One region of the Dickeya sp. CFBP 2040 genome, then DNA from elsewhere that is predicted to be linked to it. Evidence: predicted binding sites of a transcription regulator. Region 1 holds the regulator's gene; the other holds the start of a gene.

Region 1 (8,107 bases):
GACGCCGGGATTTCGCTGGCGGCCATCCGCCATTTTGCCGGTCAACTGCCGATTCTGGGCGTGTGTCTGGGACATCAGGCGTTGGGGCAGGCGTTTGGCGCACGGGTGGTGCGCGCCCGTCAGGTGATGCACGGCAAAACCTCGCCGGTGCGGCATACCGGTTGCGGTGTGTTCGCCGGGCTGGCAGACCCGCTGACCGTCACCCGCTATCACTCGCTGATTCTGGAAAAGAATACGCTACCCGATTGTTTTGAGGTGACCGCCTGGACCGGAACCGACGAGGTGGTCGATGAGATAATGGGGGTGCGTCATCGCACATTGCCGCTGGAAGGCGTACAGTTCCACCCGGAGAGCATTCTCAGCCAGCAGGGGCATCAACTGCTGAAAAATTTCCTTTATTTATAATCAGATAGCGGACTCAAATCTGGGCATATCAGATTAACGATTGCCTATTTTTGATTTTTTATGCATATTTATTGATTATATTTTCACTTAAGATCTTCACTCCACACTACGGGATATGACAACGGGGCAGCAAATGGCGACAGAGAAAGCAGCAGTAACACGGGATACTTACGATAAGGTAATTCTTCCGGTTTATGCACCCGCGCAGTTTGTGCCGGTAAAAGGCAAAGGGAGCCGTGTCTGGGATCAGCAGGGCAAAGAATATATCGATTTTTCCGGCGGCATCGCGGTAACGGCGCTGGGGCATTGCCATCCGGCACTGGTGGCGGCGTTGAAAGAACAGGGTGAAACCCTGTGGCACACCAGCAACGTATTCACCAACGAGCCAGCGCTGCGTCTGGCTACCAAACTGATCAATGCCACCTTTGCCGACCGCGTATTTTTCGCCAACTCCGGCGCGGAAGCTAATGAAGCGGCGTTCAAACTGGCACGGCATTACGCCATTACCCGCCATAGCCCGTACAAAACCAAAATCATTTCGTTTTACCAATCGTTTCATGGCCGTACGCTGTTTACCGTATCTGTCGGCGGTCAGCCGAAATACGCCGATGGCTTCGGCCCGAAACCGGCGGATATCGTGCATGTGCCGTTCAACGATCTGGATGCGGTAAAAGCGGTGATGGACGATCACACCTGCGCAGTGGTGCTGGAGCCGATTCAGGGCGAAGGCGGCATCACGCCAGCTACGCCAGCTTTCCTCAACGGTGTGCGCGAACTGTGCGACCAGTATCAGGCGCTGCTGGTGTTTGATGAAGTGCAGTGTGGTATGGGCCGCAGCGGTAAACTGTTCTCTTATATGCATTACGGCATCACGCCAGACATTTTGACCACCGCTAAAGCGCTGGGCGGCGGTTTCCCGATTAGCGCGATGCTGACCACGGAAGAGATTGCATCAGTGATGGCGGTCGGTACGCATGGCACGACTTACGGTGGCAATCCGCTGGCCTGTGCGGTGGCGGAAGCGGCGCTGGATGTGATCAATACGCCGGAAGTGCTGTCCGGCGTGATGGATCGCCACGCGCGCTTTGTGTCCGCGCTGGAGCAGATCAACACACAGTACGATATTTTCGATGAAATCCGCGGCATGGGGCTGTTACTGGGCGCACAACTGAAACCGGTCTGGCATGGCCGCGCCCGTGACTTCCTGGCGGCATCGGCGGAACTGGGGTTGATGATTCTGGTGGCGGGGCCGGACGTCATCCGTTTTGTGCCGTCGCTGGTGATTACCCCGGAAGAGATCGATCAGGGAATGGCGCTGTTTGCAAAAGCGGTAGCGCAGGTGGTGAAGGGCGCGTAATCGCTGTTGCCTTCGACTGAAACGACTGAACCGACTGAAACGAAAAGAGCGTGCCATGGCACGCTCTTTTCAATCCAACAATCCAACTGATGATAAATCAGCGAGTGCCGTACACGACGATGGTTTTACCGTGTGCGGAGATCAAGTTCTGATCTTCCAGCATCTTCAGGATACGACCCACCGTTTCGCGGGAACAGCCAACAATTTGGCCGATTTCCTGACGGGTGATCTTGATCTGCATACCATCCGGGTGAGTCATGGCGTCCGGCTGTTTAGCCAAATTGAGCAGAGTTTGTGCGATACGACCGGTTACGTCGAGGAACGCCAGATTGCCGACTTTCTGCGAAGTCACCTGCAAGCGCCGCGCCATCTGCGAGGACAACCGCATCAGAATATCCGGGTTGACCTGAATGAGCTGGCGGAATTTTTTATAAGAAATCTCAGCGACTTCGCAGGCTGTTTTTGCCCGAACCCACGCACTGCGTTCCTGTCCGTCTTCGAATAAGCCAAGTTCTCCAATAAAATCGCCTTGATTCAGATAAGACAGAATCATTTCCTTGCCTTCTTCATCCTTGATCAGCACGGCAACCGAGCCTTTCACGATGTAGTAAAGCGTCTCTGCTTTTTCACCCTGATGAATCAGGGTGCTCTTCGATGGGTACTTGTGAATGTGGCAATGAGAAAGGAACCATTCGAGAGTCGGGTCTGTTTGCGGTTTGCCGAGAACCATTCGCTGTTATCCTCTGTTGTTAATTCACTGCGCAAATCACAGGGCTCAGAGTTCCCTGTACGGCGTGATAACATAGTTATAATTCAATTCCGTCCTGGCGGAATGACGTCAGGAAATATACTGAGGCTGTCTATCAGATGACGCCAGCAAGCCGGTGGCAGGTCAGGCAGAGACGCAATACACATCGGCTTACGCTTTTGTTTGTAACACAGGTTGAGAGTAGTGTCTCGTGTTGTCTCGCTTCAGCATGATTAAGCTCTGATTATCAGGCTTTTTTATACATAAGCGGTGTAAAATTTCAAAAATAATTGATTGAGGACAAAATTATGCAGGCTCGGGTGAAATGGGTTGAAGGGTTAACGTTTCTTGGCGAGTCCGCTTCCGGGCATCAACTGCTGATGGATGGCAACGCTGGTGATAAAGCGCCCAGTCCGATGGAAATGGTGCTGATGGCAGCAGGTGGATGTAGCGCCATTGATGTGGTGTCTATTCTGCAAAAAGGTCGTCATGATGTGGCAGACTGCGAGGTTCGCCTGACCTCGGAACGTCGTGAAGAAGCGCCGCGCCTGTTCACTGCCATCAATCTGCACTTTATCGTTACCGGCAAAGGATTGAACGATAAGGTTGTCGAACGTGCGGTGTCGTTGTCGGCTGAAAAATACTGCTCTGTGGCGCTGATGTTGGAAAAAGCGGTTAAGGTAACCCACAGTCATGAAGTGATCGCGCTTGATTAACGGGCCGGCACGCGGCGGCGAGTCTTTCACTTAACCGCCGCACCGCTTAATCCGTCGCATCGCTTAATCAATGTGATTGCCTTCCATTAGCCGCTGCACCAGTGGCGTCATGATAAGCTCCATCGCCAGCCCCATTTTACCGCCCGGCACCACCAGCGTATTGATGTGAGAAATGAACGAGCCCTGCAACATCGCCAGCAGGTAGGGGTAGTCAATATGGTCCAGGCCCTGAAAGTGGATCACCACAAAACTTTCGTCCATCGACGGAATGGCTTTGGCGGCAAACGGGTTAGAGGTATCTACCGTTGGCACGCGCTGGAAGTTGATGTGGGTACGAGAAAACTGTGGGGTGATATGGGTGATGTAATCTTCCATCGACCGCACAACGGAATCCATGACCGCTTCGCGGGAGTGGCCGCGTTCGTTGATATCACGCACCAGCTTCTGAATCCACTCCAGGTTGACTATCGGCACCACGCCGACCAGCAGATCAACGTGCTGCGCCACATTATGCTGAGCAGTCACCACGCCGCCATGTAGCCCCTCGTAGAACAACAGGTCGGTCGGCTCTGGTATTGGTTCCCAAGGGGTAAAGGTGCCTGGGACCTGATTGTAGGGAATGGCTTCGTCGTAAGTGTGCAGGTATTTGCGGGTCTGCCCGGTGCCACTACGACCGTATTCGATAAAGGTGTTTTCCAGTTGGCAGAAGTCATTGGCTTCCGGCCCAAAATAACTGATGTGACGCCCCAGGTCCCGTGCCTTGCGGATCGCCATATCCATTTCCGGTCGGGTATAGCGGTGATAACTGTCGCCATCCACCAGCGCGGCGCGAAGATTCAATTGCTGGAAGATTTTACGAAACGCCAGACTGGTAGTTGTGGTCCCTGCACCGCTGGAGCCGGTGACCGCGATAATCGGATGTTGGTGCGACATGGTGTGTAACCTCCGGTGAATTGGTGTGTAACTTCCGGTGAATGGGACAATCTCCGGCGACGGATGCCAACTCTGGTCAGAGATATTTGATCATTGTTAGCATGTTTATACCGCAGTGACACGCCAATTTACGTTTTCAAACGATTGATTCAGGGGTGATATCGTTCACCGCCGCTGAGCTGACGGCGGGGCATGATATTGACGGTTTCATGCAATTCCGACCACACCAGCACCACCTCGCCTTGCTCCAGTTGCTGGCGTACCTCCGCCACTTTGTCTTCCAGCGTGCATTCCTGCTCGCCATAGTCGGTGCCTTCACGCAAGATGAACGATTCAATCAGATTTTGCAGTGTTTCCGCTGCCAGTTCTTGCCAGGGAATGATCATCGTTTTAGCTCCCGGTTTTTTTCCAGATAGGTGCTCAGCCAGTCAGGAACGCACTGTTCAAGCCAGAGGTGTGGTTTGCGCCAGGTGCCGCCGACGAAACCGACATGGCCGCCGTGTTCCGTCAGGTAATAATGAATATTGTCCGGCAACTGCGAGATGTCCGGTATCGCCTCCGGTGTCATAAAGGGGTCGTCTTTGGCGTGAACCACCAGCAATGGCCGGCGAATCTCCGCCAGCTTCGGTAATGCGCTACTGCGCCGGTAATAATCCGTTGCATCGGCAAAACCGTGCAGTTTTGAGGTGATAAGTTCATCAAACTCCCGCAGTCGATGTACCTGACGTAACCGTTCGGCGGAGATTGGCAGGCTGTCAGGGTAGATCGCCAGCTTGCGTAACGCGCTGCGGCGTAGACAGTTAAGCAGATAGAACTGATAGATGCGCGAGAAGCCTAGTTCCAGTCGAACACTACAGGATTCCATCATCAAGGGGGCGGAAACTACCGCCGCCGCATCCAACGGGCTGGATTCCCCCTGACGCGCCAGCAGGCAGGCCAGCATATTGCCACCCAGAGAAATCCCTACGGCTACCGTGGGCGCCGGGCCTAACGTCTGATGTAGCCAATGCACAAAATAGTGTGCGTCTTCGGTTTCGCTGGCGTGATAAGAGCGCGCCATACGATTGGGTTGCCCGCCGCAACCGCGAAAGTGCATCACTACCGTGAGCCAGCCGCGTTGCTGGCAGGCCGCCATCATGCCGTGAGCGTAAGGGCTGTGGAAGCTGCCTTCCAGTCCGTGGAACAGCACCACGCGCGGCTTGTGACGTGCCGCTATGGGGTCTTCGCTCCAGGCCAGCTCAACGAAATCGCCATCCGGCAGGGTCAGTGTTTGCCAGTGCGGCTGGAGTGCCGGGCGGCGGCGTAACAGACGCGGCAGCATGGTTTGCAGATGAGGGTTACTGCCCCCCGTCAGGGGCTGGAACGGCAGGTGGTGGTGTGAAATCCGGTTCATAAACAGTGTGGCGCTCAATTTGTCATGGTGAAACAACGTCCCTGATAAGGGCGTGCCGGGTGAAAAACTTGTCTATGCTGTGGTGCGCTGTTAGCTTGATGGTTTCATGCCAAATTGATACCTGTTAAAGGATTGCCGTTTCATGGAGCACGCCAGTCTGTTTCTTTCAATGCTCGGTTTTTTGTGGGTTGCTGCCATTACGCCCGGACCTAATAATATGCTACTTACAGCCTCAGCAGCCAATTTTGGCGTATTACGTTCTATGCCGTTGATGCTGGGCATCATGCTCGGTATGCAGAGTATGCTGCTGCTGGTGGCGTTGGGGCTGGGTAGCCTGATTCTGCTCTATCCGTCGCTGCATCTGGCGCTGAAGGTGCTGGGTAGCGCCTACCTGCTGTGGTTATCGTGGAAAATTGCCACCGCAGCGTACGAAAAACTGGATACCGATACCGCACCGCCGACACCAATCCTACTGTATCAGGGGGGATTGTTGCAGTTTCTTAATCCGAAAGCCTGGCTGATGACGCTGGGCGCGGTAGCGGGATTCAGTCTGGCGGGGGAAGGATATGTTGGATCGGTCGTGGCTATCAGCGTTGCGATGGTGAGCGTGAATTTTGTCGCCGGGATTATCTGGCTGGGATTTGGCGTGATGATCGGTCGGTTGCTGCAAAGTCCGCGCGCCTGGAAGCTGTTCAATCTCGCCATGGGGATACTGACGGCGACCTGCGTGCTGATGATCTGGCATTGATGGTTGAATATTAATGGTTGGGCATAATGGAATAACGGCGGGCTGTTCCGCCCGCCGTTCGAACATGGAGCAGACGTTTACCCCTGACTCTCCGCGTCGCGCAGCAGTTGTTCCAACTGTTCCTGCGCATCCAGCCAGGCCATTTCGGCGTTTTCCAGGCTTGTTTTTGTCGTGCTTTGCTGTTGCAGGCATTCGGTCAGCTCGTTTTTACGGCTGGCGTCATAAAGCCCGCTGTCGGCGAGGCGTTCTTCCACCGCCGTCAGCGCCGCTTGCAGTTTTTCCATCTGCTGTTCCAGTTGGGTAATCTGTTTGCGCAGCGGCTGGGTGAGTGCGCGTAGCTCGGCGTCGCGTCGTTTCTGATCCTTTCTCGACTGAGCGCTGTTGGCGGTGTTGTCCTTAGGGGCGGATTCCGTGGCGTTATCCTGCTTCTGCGCATCCAGCAGCCATTGCTGATAATCTTCCAGATCGCCGTCAAACGGTTCAACCTTGCCATCGTGCACCAGATAGAGATCGTCGGTGGTGGATCGGATCAGGTGACGATCATGAGACACCACCACCAGCGCCCCTTCGAAGTCGATCAACGCTTCAGTCAGCGCCTGACGCATGTCGAGATCCAGATGGTTGGTTGGTTCGTCGAGCAGCAACAGATTAGGACGTTGCCAGACGATCAGCGCCAGCACCAGTCGCGCTTTTTCACCGCCGGAAAAACGCGCAGTGGCCTCGGTGACCTTGTCGCCCCGAAAGTCGAAGCCGCCAAGGTAGTCACGCAATTGCTGCTCGGTTTCGCGTTCCGCCAGCCGGGTAAGATGTTGTAACGGCGACTCGTCAGGACGCAAAAACTCCAACTGATGCTGGGCGAAATAACCGAGGCGTACGCCTTTGGCCAGACCGATGTCGCCGCTGAACGGCTGAAGTTCGCCTGCCAGCAGTTTGATGAGCGTCGATTTACCGGCACCGTTATGACCCAGCAATCCGATACGCGAACCGGGCACCAGATTCAGCTTGATGGAGTCCAGAATCAGGCGGTCACCATAGCCTGCGCTGACTTTTTCCATCCGCAACAGTGGATTAGGCAAGGCTTCCGGTGCCCGGAAGCTAAAGCGGAACGGGTTGTCAACGTGGGCCGGGGCGATAAGCTCCATACGTTCCAGCATCTTGATACGGCTTTGCGCCTGCTTGGCCTTACTGGCTTTGGCGCGAAAACGGTCGATGTAGTGCTGCAGATGGGCGACCCGCTCTTGCTGATGCTGGTACATAGCCTGCTGCTGAGCCAGACGGGTGACGCGCTGCTGCTCAAACGAGGTGTAGTTGCCGGTGTATTCGAACAGGGTTTCCTGTTCAATATGCAGAATTCGGTTGACGATGGGGTCGAGGAAATCCCGGTCATGGGAGATCAACACCAGCGTGCCGGGGTAGTTTTTTAGCCATTTTTCCAGCCAGATCACCGCATCCAAATCCAGATGGTTGGTCGGTTCGTCGAGCAGTAACAGGTCAGAACGGCAGATCAGCGCCTGTGCCAGATTAAGACGCATACGCCATCCACCGGAGAAGTCGCTGACGGCGCGTTGCAACTGGTCCTGCTGAAAACCCAGTCCGCTGAGCAGGCTGGCGGCGCGGGCCTGAATCGACCAGGCCTGAATGGCGTCAAGCTTGCCGTGCAGGGTGGCGATGGCGTTGCCGTCGTTGCGGACATTCGCTGCGTCCAGATCGGCTTCCAACTCGCGGAACTCGCGGTCGCCGTCTATCACGTAATCAATCGCTGAACGCGCCAGCGCCGGCGTTTCCTGATTAACCCATGCCAGCGCCC
Region 2 (8,107 bases), on a different contig from region 1:
CAGCGCCTGATCGAGTACCTTTGCACCGTTCAAGGTGCCGTAGGCTACCGGGTCTATCACCGCGATGGGGATGTGGTACTCGTCGGTCAGCTTTTTGTTTTCCGCCAGTTTGAAGCGCACCTGTGGTCCCAGTAGCACCGCAATGATATCGTCGCCATAAGTCTGTAATTCATCCCGCAGGTTCTGTTCAGGAATGGCGTAAATCTGATATTCCATGCCACGTGCAGCCGCTTCTTTTTCCATTTTAGTCACCACCAGCGAGGTAGACATGCCTGCCGAGCAGGCCAGTACAATCCGTTTCATCTTTCCCCCTATTTATCTTCATCGTCCAGTTCGAATGCCAGCACGCCGCTGTCTCGCACCTGACGGAACCAACCTGCCGATTTCTTAGGCCGCCGCTGCCGGTCATGCTCCAAATCGATTTCAATCAGGCCATAACGGTTCTTAAACGCGTTCATCGGCGAGACGTTGTCGGTAAACGCCCACAGCATGTAACCCAGACAGTTGGCACCGTCTTCACGCGCCTTCAGCGTCCAGTAAAGGTGCTCGGCGATAAACGCGATACGGTAGTCGTCCTGTATCACGCCGTGGCGGTCTTTGAACTGGCCTTCGTTTTCGATCCCCATGCCGTTTTCCGACACAAACCAGGGCACGTTGCCGTAGTCATCCTTCAGGCGCATCGCCATGTCGTAAATAATGCGGGGATTGATCTCCCAACCACGGGACTTATTCATGCGGCGGCCAGGCAACTCAAAATGCTCGTAGTAGCAGGCTGGATGGAACGGCGTGTTGCTGTTCCAGGCCCGACTGGGCGCTTTGACCCGGTGCGGGTAGTAGAGATTGATCCCGACCTCGTCCACGGTGTTGGCGCGGATAATCGCCAGCTCGTCGGCGTTGTAATCCCAGTTCACCTGATGCTTTTCCAGCAGCGCCAGTAATTCCGCCGGGTATTCGCCCTTCAGCGCCGGGTCCAAAAATACCCGGTTGTAGAACAGGTCATACAGCCTTGCTGCTTCCACATCGTGTACAGCGCGGGAGCGCGGATAGGTGACCTCAGGATTGAGGATCACCCCGATGCTGCCGCCCTGCTGGTGATAACCTTTGTCGCGGAACAGTTGCACCACGTTGGCGGTTGCCAGATTCTTGTGGTGGTTCCACTGCATCCAGACGCCGGTGTCCTGCTGGTAGGGGTAGCGCACCGCGTCCAGATAGACGCGGGTTTGCACCACAATCGGTTCGTTAAAGGTGAACCAGCGTTTGACCTTGCCGGCATAACGGGCGAACACCGCGTCGGCGTACTGCACGAACCACTCCACCACCTGCTTCGACGACCAGCCCTGATACTTCTCAAACAGCACCGCTGGCAACTCATAGTGTTCCAGACACAGCATCGGTTCGATGCCCTGACGGCGCAGTTCGTCAATCAGGTTATCGATATAAGCGGCGTACTCCTCATCCACCACGCCGTTTTCATAGTCCAGCATAAAGCGCGACCAGTTGATGGAGGTGCGAAAGTGCGTCAGCCCAGTCTGTTTCATCAGTGCCACGTCTTCGCGGTAGCGGTTATAGAAGTCGGTGGCGACCGCCGGGCCGTAGCCGTTGTGCCATACCTGACGATCACGCTGGTACCACAGGTCCAGATAGGAATCCTGCCCATTCTTCTTGCCTGACCACCCCTCGGTCTGCCAGGCGGATGCCGCCGCCCCCAGAATAAAGCCCTCAGGCAGGGTGATTGATACCTTGCTCATGCCTGTCTCCCTTGCGTTTTTCGATTCGCTTCGTTTTTCACGTTGCTCAGTTCTTCACTTCGCTAATGCTTCGCTTCACTGACCTGCCCGGCCTCCGCTTCCCGCTGCGCCTGCTCGGCACGGCGAGATGCGACGTTGACGAACGGCAGATAAATCAGGGTGGCGACAATGATGCAGACCACCTGCGTTGCCACCGCGCCCATGGAACCGGCGGTGGACAGCCAGGCGTTGATAATCGGCGGCGTGGTCCAGGGCACCATCACCACCGCTTTGCCGGCAAAACCCATGCTGGTGGCGAAGTAACCGATGGTGCCGGTAACCAGCGGCGTGATAATGAACGGGATCGCCAGAATCGGGTTGAGCATGATCGGCATACCAAAAATCACCGGTTCATTAATGTTGAACACGCACGGGCCAAAGGAGATTTTGGCAATCTCTTTCATCTCTCGGCGTTTAGAGGCGATCATCACCGCCAGCAACAAGCCGATAGTCAACCCGGACCCGCCGATACTCATGTACACATCCCAGAACGGCATGGTGATAATGTTCGGCACCTCGTACCCCTGCTCAAACGCGGTCATGTTCACCGCAATCGCCCCCAACAGCAGCGGCTCACGGATTGGCTTGATCATCTGGTTGCCATGGATGCCGATAACCCAGAACAACTGCGCTACAAACATCAGGATCAATAGCCCCGGCAGGCTCTGCACCACGGATTCCAACGGCTGCTGCACCACTTTGTAGATGGCGTCATACAGGTACATACCGGTCACGTTCTGGAAGGTAAACCCGAAGGTCGCCACCAGCGTGACGGTGATGATCGCCGGGATCAACGCCGAAAACGACGCTGACACATTCGGTGGCACGCTGTCCGGCATCTTGATACGCAGTCGTTCTACCGATTCCAGCTTCGAATAGATTTCCACCGAGGCAATGGCGATAAACATGCCGAGAAACAGGCTTTTGGTATCGGAGAACTGGCGCGCCAGCACGTCTTTCACCGGCAACGTCTGGCCGTTGATCACCATATCGATGGTGGTAGGGGTGATGGAAATAAAACAGATCACCGCCAGCAGGCCAGGAAACAGGCTGCGGGAGCCGTTGATTTTCCCAAGCTCAATGCCAATCAGGAACACCGCGCCAATGGTGAGAAAATTCAGCGTGGCATAGTTAATACCGCTCATAATCGGCTTGAGCGGCGCCAGAAATGAAAACAGGGCGAAACTCGCCAGCCCGTTCCTGGGGTCCAGCACCATGTTGGAGATCAGCACAGAGAACGCCCCCACGATGATCACCGGCATCAGCGTGATAAACGAGGCTTTGATCGCCATGATGTATCTCAGACTATTGAACTGGTTGGCAAACGATCCCAATGCATCGATGGCCTGATCCTTGAATGACATAACTCCACCTCTTTGATTTACCGGCATGTCAGGGGTTGTTGTTATCAGAGGCTATCGCCCCCGTAGTGGCCGTTACGCGCGGAAGAATAGACGTCAGGTTCAGCGCTTTCGCGTTTGGCATACCAAAAAATAAAACAAACGAATAATTTTTCTGTGACATTGTTCTCACAGGCCAATATTGGAATTCCAATAGCATGTACACCAGCAAATCTGGCATACCAAGAGGACAGTTTGATGGAACTGGATATGGAACAAACCGTGATGGAACTGCTGATCAACGCCGGCGAAGCGCGTTCCTGCGCCATGATGGCGATTCAGGCCGCACGAGCGCAGGACTGGTCGCAAGCCGAGGCGCAGTTGCTGGCCTCGCAGGAAGCCGCAAAAGCAGCTCATCTGATCCAAACCCGGTTGATCGGGCTGGATGAAGGCGAAGGCAAAGTGCCGGTTAACCTGATTATGGTACACGCACAGGATCATCTGATGACCGCGATGCTATGCCGGGATCTGGCTGAAGAACTGGTGCTGCTGCGCAAGGAGCTGTGTGGCCGCCCGTCAGCCTGACTCACACCACGGCTGAAAGACGGTAATATTCTGCGCCCGCGCCACTGACACCGTTCCCGTATGCTAGTATGTGAGCAGAATTGATAACAACTCTGTGAAAGACTTCGGTAAAACAGGGAAGGGACAAACGATGATAACCATGCTTGATGTGGCAAATCATGCTGGCGTATCCAAAGCAACGGTATCACGGGTGCTGAATGGTACAGGCCAGGTGAAACAAAGCACACGAGATGCCGTATTCAGGGCGATGGAAGAACTGGGCTATCGCCCCAACTTTCTGGCGCGCTCGCTGGCACAACGCAGCTCAAATAGCCTTGGGCTGGTGGTATCCAATTTCGACGGTCCCTATTTTGGCCGCTTGCTGCGCCGTGCGGCGGAACGCGCTGAAACCAGCGGCAAACACCTGATCGTGACCGACGGTCACGATACGCCGGAAGACGAGCAGCAGGCGGTGCAGCTACTGATTGATCGCCGTTGCGACGCCATCGTGCTCTACACCCGCCACATGTCCGACGCCGCCCTGATGTCGCTGCTGGAACAATCCAGAGTGCCTATCGTCGTCATCAACCGTCACCTGCCAATGGCACCAGACCGTTGTGTCTGGTTTGAACAACAGCAGGCGGTGTTTCAGTTGATTGACTATCTGGTACAGCAAGGGCACCGCGACATTGCCTGCATCACCGGGCCAATCAATACCCCAACCGCCCATGCACGTCTGGCAGGTTATCGGCAGGCACTGGATCACCATCATATTGCTTATGATCCGCTGCGGGTGATCAACGGCGACAATCTGGTGTCCGGCGGTTATCAGGCGGTACGTGAACTGCTGGCGCATGGCGTCGATTTCTCTGCGATCTTCGTCAGCAACGACGATATGTGCATCGGTGCGATGAAAGCGCTGCTCGAAGCGGGCAAGCAGTTGCCGCAAGATGTATCGCTGTTCGGCTTTGACGACATCCCCAGCGCCCCTTATCTCAGCCCGGCGCTATCTACGGTGTATTTACCGATTGAAGAGATGACCAGCGCCGCTATCACGCAGGCACTAAAACTGAGCGAGGGCAATCCCGTCCAGCCCATCGCCCCATTTACCGGCGAGTTGAAACAGCGCGCATCGGTGACAAAAGGCCCCTACGCGCACTGAAGCAGCACCTGGCGGCGGTTACGGTTACACCCGCTCCAGCGCCAGCAGTTCGTCCAGCGTCTGGCGGCGGCGAATCAACCGCGGCTGCCCCTGCTCAAACAGCACTTCAGCGATTAACGGGCGGCTGTTGTAGTTGGAAGACATCGAAGCACCGTAGGCGCCGGTATCATGGAACACCAGATAATCGCCCACCTGCGCCGCTGGCAACGCCAGCGTTTCCACGCCCCCACCGGCCTGCTGGGTAAACACATCGCCGGATTCGCACAGCGGCCCGGCGACCACGGTGTCACGCAACGCTGACTGGCTCAGGTCGCGCCCATCGCCCGGCAACAGGGTAATGTGATGGTAACTGCCGTACATCGCCGGGCGCATCAGGTCGCTGAACCCGGCGTCCACCAGCACAAAATGACGGCTGCCCATGTCTTTCACCGCACGCACCTGCGCCACCAGCACGCCGGACTCCGCCACCAGAAAACGCCCCGGTTCGATTTCCAGCGTCACCGGGTGACCCAGATGAGCAGCAATCTGCTCCCGCGCCCGGTTCCACAAGCCATAATAATGCTGGGTATCAATGCGCTCACCACCATGGCGATACGGAATAGACAACCCACCACCCGCGGAAATCGCCGCCAGATCCTGCCCCACCGCCAGCACCTGCTGCACCATCGCATCGCATACCTGCTCCAGATGCCCGTAATCAACGCCGGAGCCAATATGCATATGGATACCAACCAATTTCAGGTGGTAACGACTCAATGCTTCCAGCGCCTGCGGCAAATCGGCATACCAGATACCGTGTTTGCTGTTTTCGCCGCCGGTGTTGGTCTTCTGGCTGTGACCGTGACCAAATCCCGGATTAATACGCAACCACACCGGGTGACCCGGCGAGCGCTCGCCCAGTTGATGCAACATGTCGATGGAACCGGCATTTACCGGAATGTTCAGTGCGTGCACCCGTTGCAGCGTGGCGTCATCCAGCACATCGGCGGTAAATACGATCTCATGTGCGTCAGTACCCGGCTCAAAACCGGCTGCCAGTGCGCGTTCGATCTCTCCCAGCGATACCGAATCCACCTTCACGCCCTGCTGGCGCATCAGCTTTAAAATATGCAGGTTAGAACAGGCTTTCTGCGCGAAGCGGATGGTATCGAACTGGCGCAACTGACCGATACGCTCAATGATGGTATCAGCGTCGTAGGCCCATAACGGACAACCAAAACGCTCCGGCAGCGCACGCAGGCTCTGCACGTTCAACGCATGAGAAAGGTCATTCAGATCATGTGGCATGGATATATTACCGAAACGTTATTAGATAGCTAAATTGTGCTGGCCCGCAGGCTATAATGCCAATATCCTTTTTCGCAGGTTCCATTCATTTTTGATATAGGAATACTGAACAAAAAGAGGGAAACATGGCTGATATTTCTCTGCGCCACATTGAGATCTTTCATGCGGTAATGACCACCGGCAACCTGACAGAAGCGGCGGACCTGCTCAATACCTCACAACCAACGGTCAGCCGTGAGTTGGCGCGTTTCGAGCATCTGGTGCAGATGCCGCTGTTCGAACGTATCCGCGGGCGGTTGCACCCTACCGCACAAGGATTGCAATTATTCGAAGAAGTGCAGCACTCCTATTATGGGCTGGAACGCATCGTCAATGCGGCGCGTGATATCCGCCAGTTCCGGCAGGCACCGCTCTCGGTAGCGTGTCTGCCGGTGTTCTCCCAGTCGTTGCTACCCGAAGTCTGCCAGCCGCTGCTGGCGCGCTACCCCGAACTCAACCTGCATGTCATCCCGCAGGAGTCGCCGCTGCTGGAAGAGTGGCTGTCGGCGCAACGTCACGATCTGGGGCTGACGGAAAACCTGATGACGCCCGCCGGCACCGAACGGCAAACGCTGATGGAATTAAATGAAGTCTGCGTGCTGCCTGTCGGTCACCCACTGGCGCGCAAGGCGGTGCTGACGCCGGAAGATTTCCGCGACCAACCGTTTGTCAGCCTGTCCAGCACCGACAGTTACCGGCAATTGCTGGACCAGCAGTTTGAGCAGGCGAATGTAGCGCGGCGACTGGTATTGGATACCCACAGCGCCGCCTCGGTGTGCGCGATGGTGCGCGCCGGAGTAGGATTATCGATAGTCAATCCACTCACTGCGGTGGATTACGCCAGCAGCGGCGCGGTAGTGGTACGCCGTTTCAGCATCGATGTGCCGTTTACCGTCAGCCTGATTCGCCCGCTGCACCGTCCCCCCTCGGCACTGGTGGAACAATTTACCGAACAGCTACTCGCCTTCGCGGGGCACTTTCCCGCACGGTTACAGCGCGTGCTGGCGGCTAACCCGGTCTAAAAAACGCCCTTTACGCCACCTCACGCAACGCGCTGAGGTCTATCTGTACTCCAACCCGGCTACCGGCTGGGTGCAGATCGGCCATCGCGCGATTGAGCACATCCACCGACAATTCCACCTCGCGGATACGTATCCGGTAGCGCACCACGTTGCCCAACAGGCTGTGACCGATGATTTCCCCATCCATCCCCTGCTCCGGTGCGCATAGCAGCACGGACTCCGGGCGCAGCGCCACCTGGCCGGAAAACCGCTCGCCGGTCAGGCGCATCGCCTCGTCGGCGCTCAGCAGATTGTAGCTGCCGATAAACCCGGCGGCGAACAGGCTGGCAGGCTGGGTATAGAGCGATTCGGCGTCGCCGTTTTGCACGATTTCACCTTTGTTCATCAGCACAATGCGGTCAGATAACGTCAGCGCCTCTTCCTGATCGTGGGTGACGAAAATCGTCGTCAGCTTCAGTTCCTGCTGGATGCGCCTAATCTGCTCGCGCAGATGGCGTCGAATACGGGCATCCAGCGCCGACAGGGGTTCATCCAGCAACAACAGCCGTGGGCGCGTCACCAGCGAGCGCGCCAGCGCCACGCGCTGACACTGACCGCCGGATAACTGATGCGGATAACGGCGAGCGTAATCGCCCAGTTCCACCAGCGCCAGCACCTCTTCCACCCGGCGGTGCATCTCACCAGTGGGCAGTTTCTGCATCTTCAGGCCGAACGCCACGTTGCCTTCAACCGTCATGTTGGGAAACAACGCATAGTTCTGGAACACCATGCCGATATCGCGCTGTTGCGGCGACAGCGGCACGATATCACGGCCTTGTAGCAGAATCTGGCCGCTGTCCACCGCAGTCAGTCCAGCCAGACAGCGCAACAGCGTCGATTTGCCGCAACCGCTCGGCCCCAGCAGCG

Evidence for each region. The regulator CRP, encoded in region 1, controls carbon source genes, mostly activating them, when cyclic AMP is high. The targets are predictions, from matches to a motif close to ATGTGANNNNNNTCACAT.
Region 2: a site for CRP is predicted at 3,303-3,320, ahead of Dpoa2040_RS12275 (PTS sugar transporter subunit IIC). Genes of this name have one in related genera too.

What each region holds. Positions count from the first base shown of each region.
Region 1 covers NZ_JAAVXH010000096.1:17,956-26,062, reverse strand. The annotation lists gene Dpoa2040_RS14705 (aminodeoxychorismate synthase component II) at 1-405, shown strand, start outside; gene Dpoa2040_RS14700 (aspartate aminotransferase family protein) at 539-1,762, shown strand; gene crp (cAMP-activated global transcriptional regulator CRP) at 1,860-2,492, opposite strand; gene Dpoa2040_RS14690 (OsmC family protein) at 2,819-3,226, shown strand; gene Dpoa2040_RS14685 (phosphoribulokinase) at 3,290-4,159, opposite strand; gene Dpoa2040_RS14680 (YheU family protein) at 4,309-4,545, opposite strand; gene Dpoa2040_RS14675 (hydrolase) at 4,542-5,552, opposite strand; gene Dpoa2040_RS14670 (LysE family translocator) at 5,695-6,300, shown strand; gene Dpoa2040_RS14665 (ABC transporter ATP-binding protein) at 6,378-8,107, opposite strand, start outside.
Region 2 covers NZ_JAAVXH010000087.1:115,954-124,060, forward strand. The annotation lists gene Dpoa2040_RS12265 (PTS sugar transporter subunit IIB) at 1-303, opposite strand, end outside; gene Dpoa2040_RS12270 (glycoside hydrolase family 1 protein) at 312-1,748, opposite strand; gene Dpoa2040_RS12275 (PTS sugar transporter subunit IIC) at 1,811-3,151, opposite strand; gene Dpoa2040_RS12280 (PTS lactose/cellobiose transporter subunit IIA) at 3,386-3,712, shown strand; gene Dpoa2040_RS12285 (LacI family DNA-binding transcriptional regulator) at 3,843-4,853, shown strand; gene lysA (diaminopimelate decarboxylase) at 4,878-6,140, opposite strand; gene Dpoa2040_RS12295 (LysR family transcriptional regulator) at 6,266-7,201, shown strand; gene Dpoa2040_RS12300 (ABC transporter ATP-binding protein) at 7,212-8,107, opposite strand, start outside.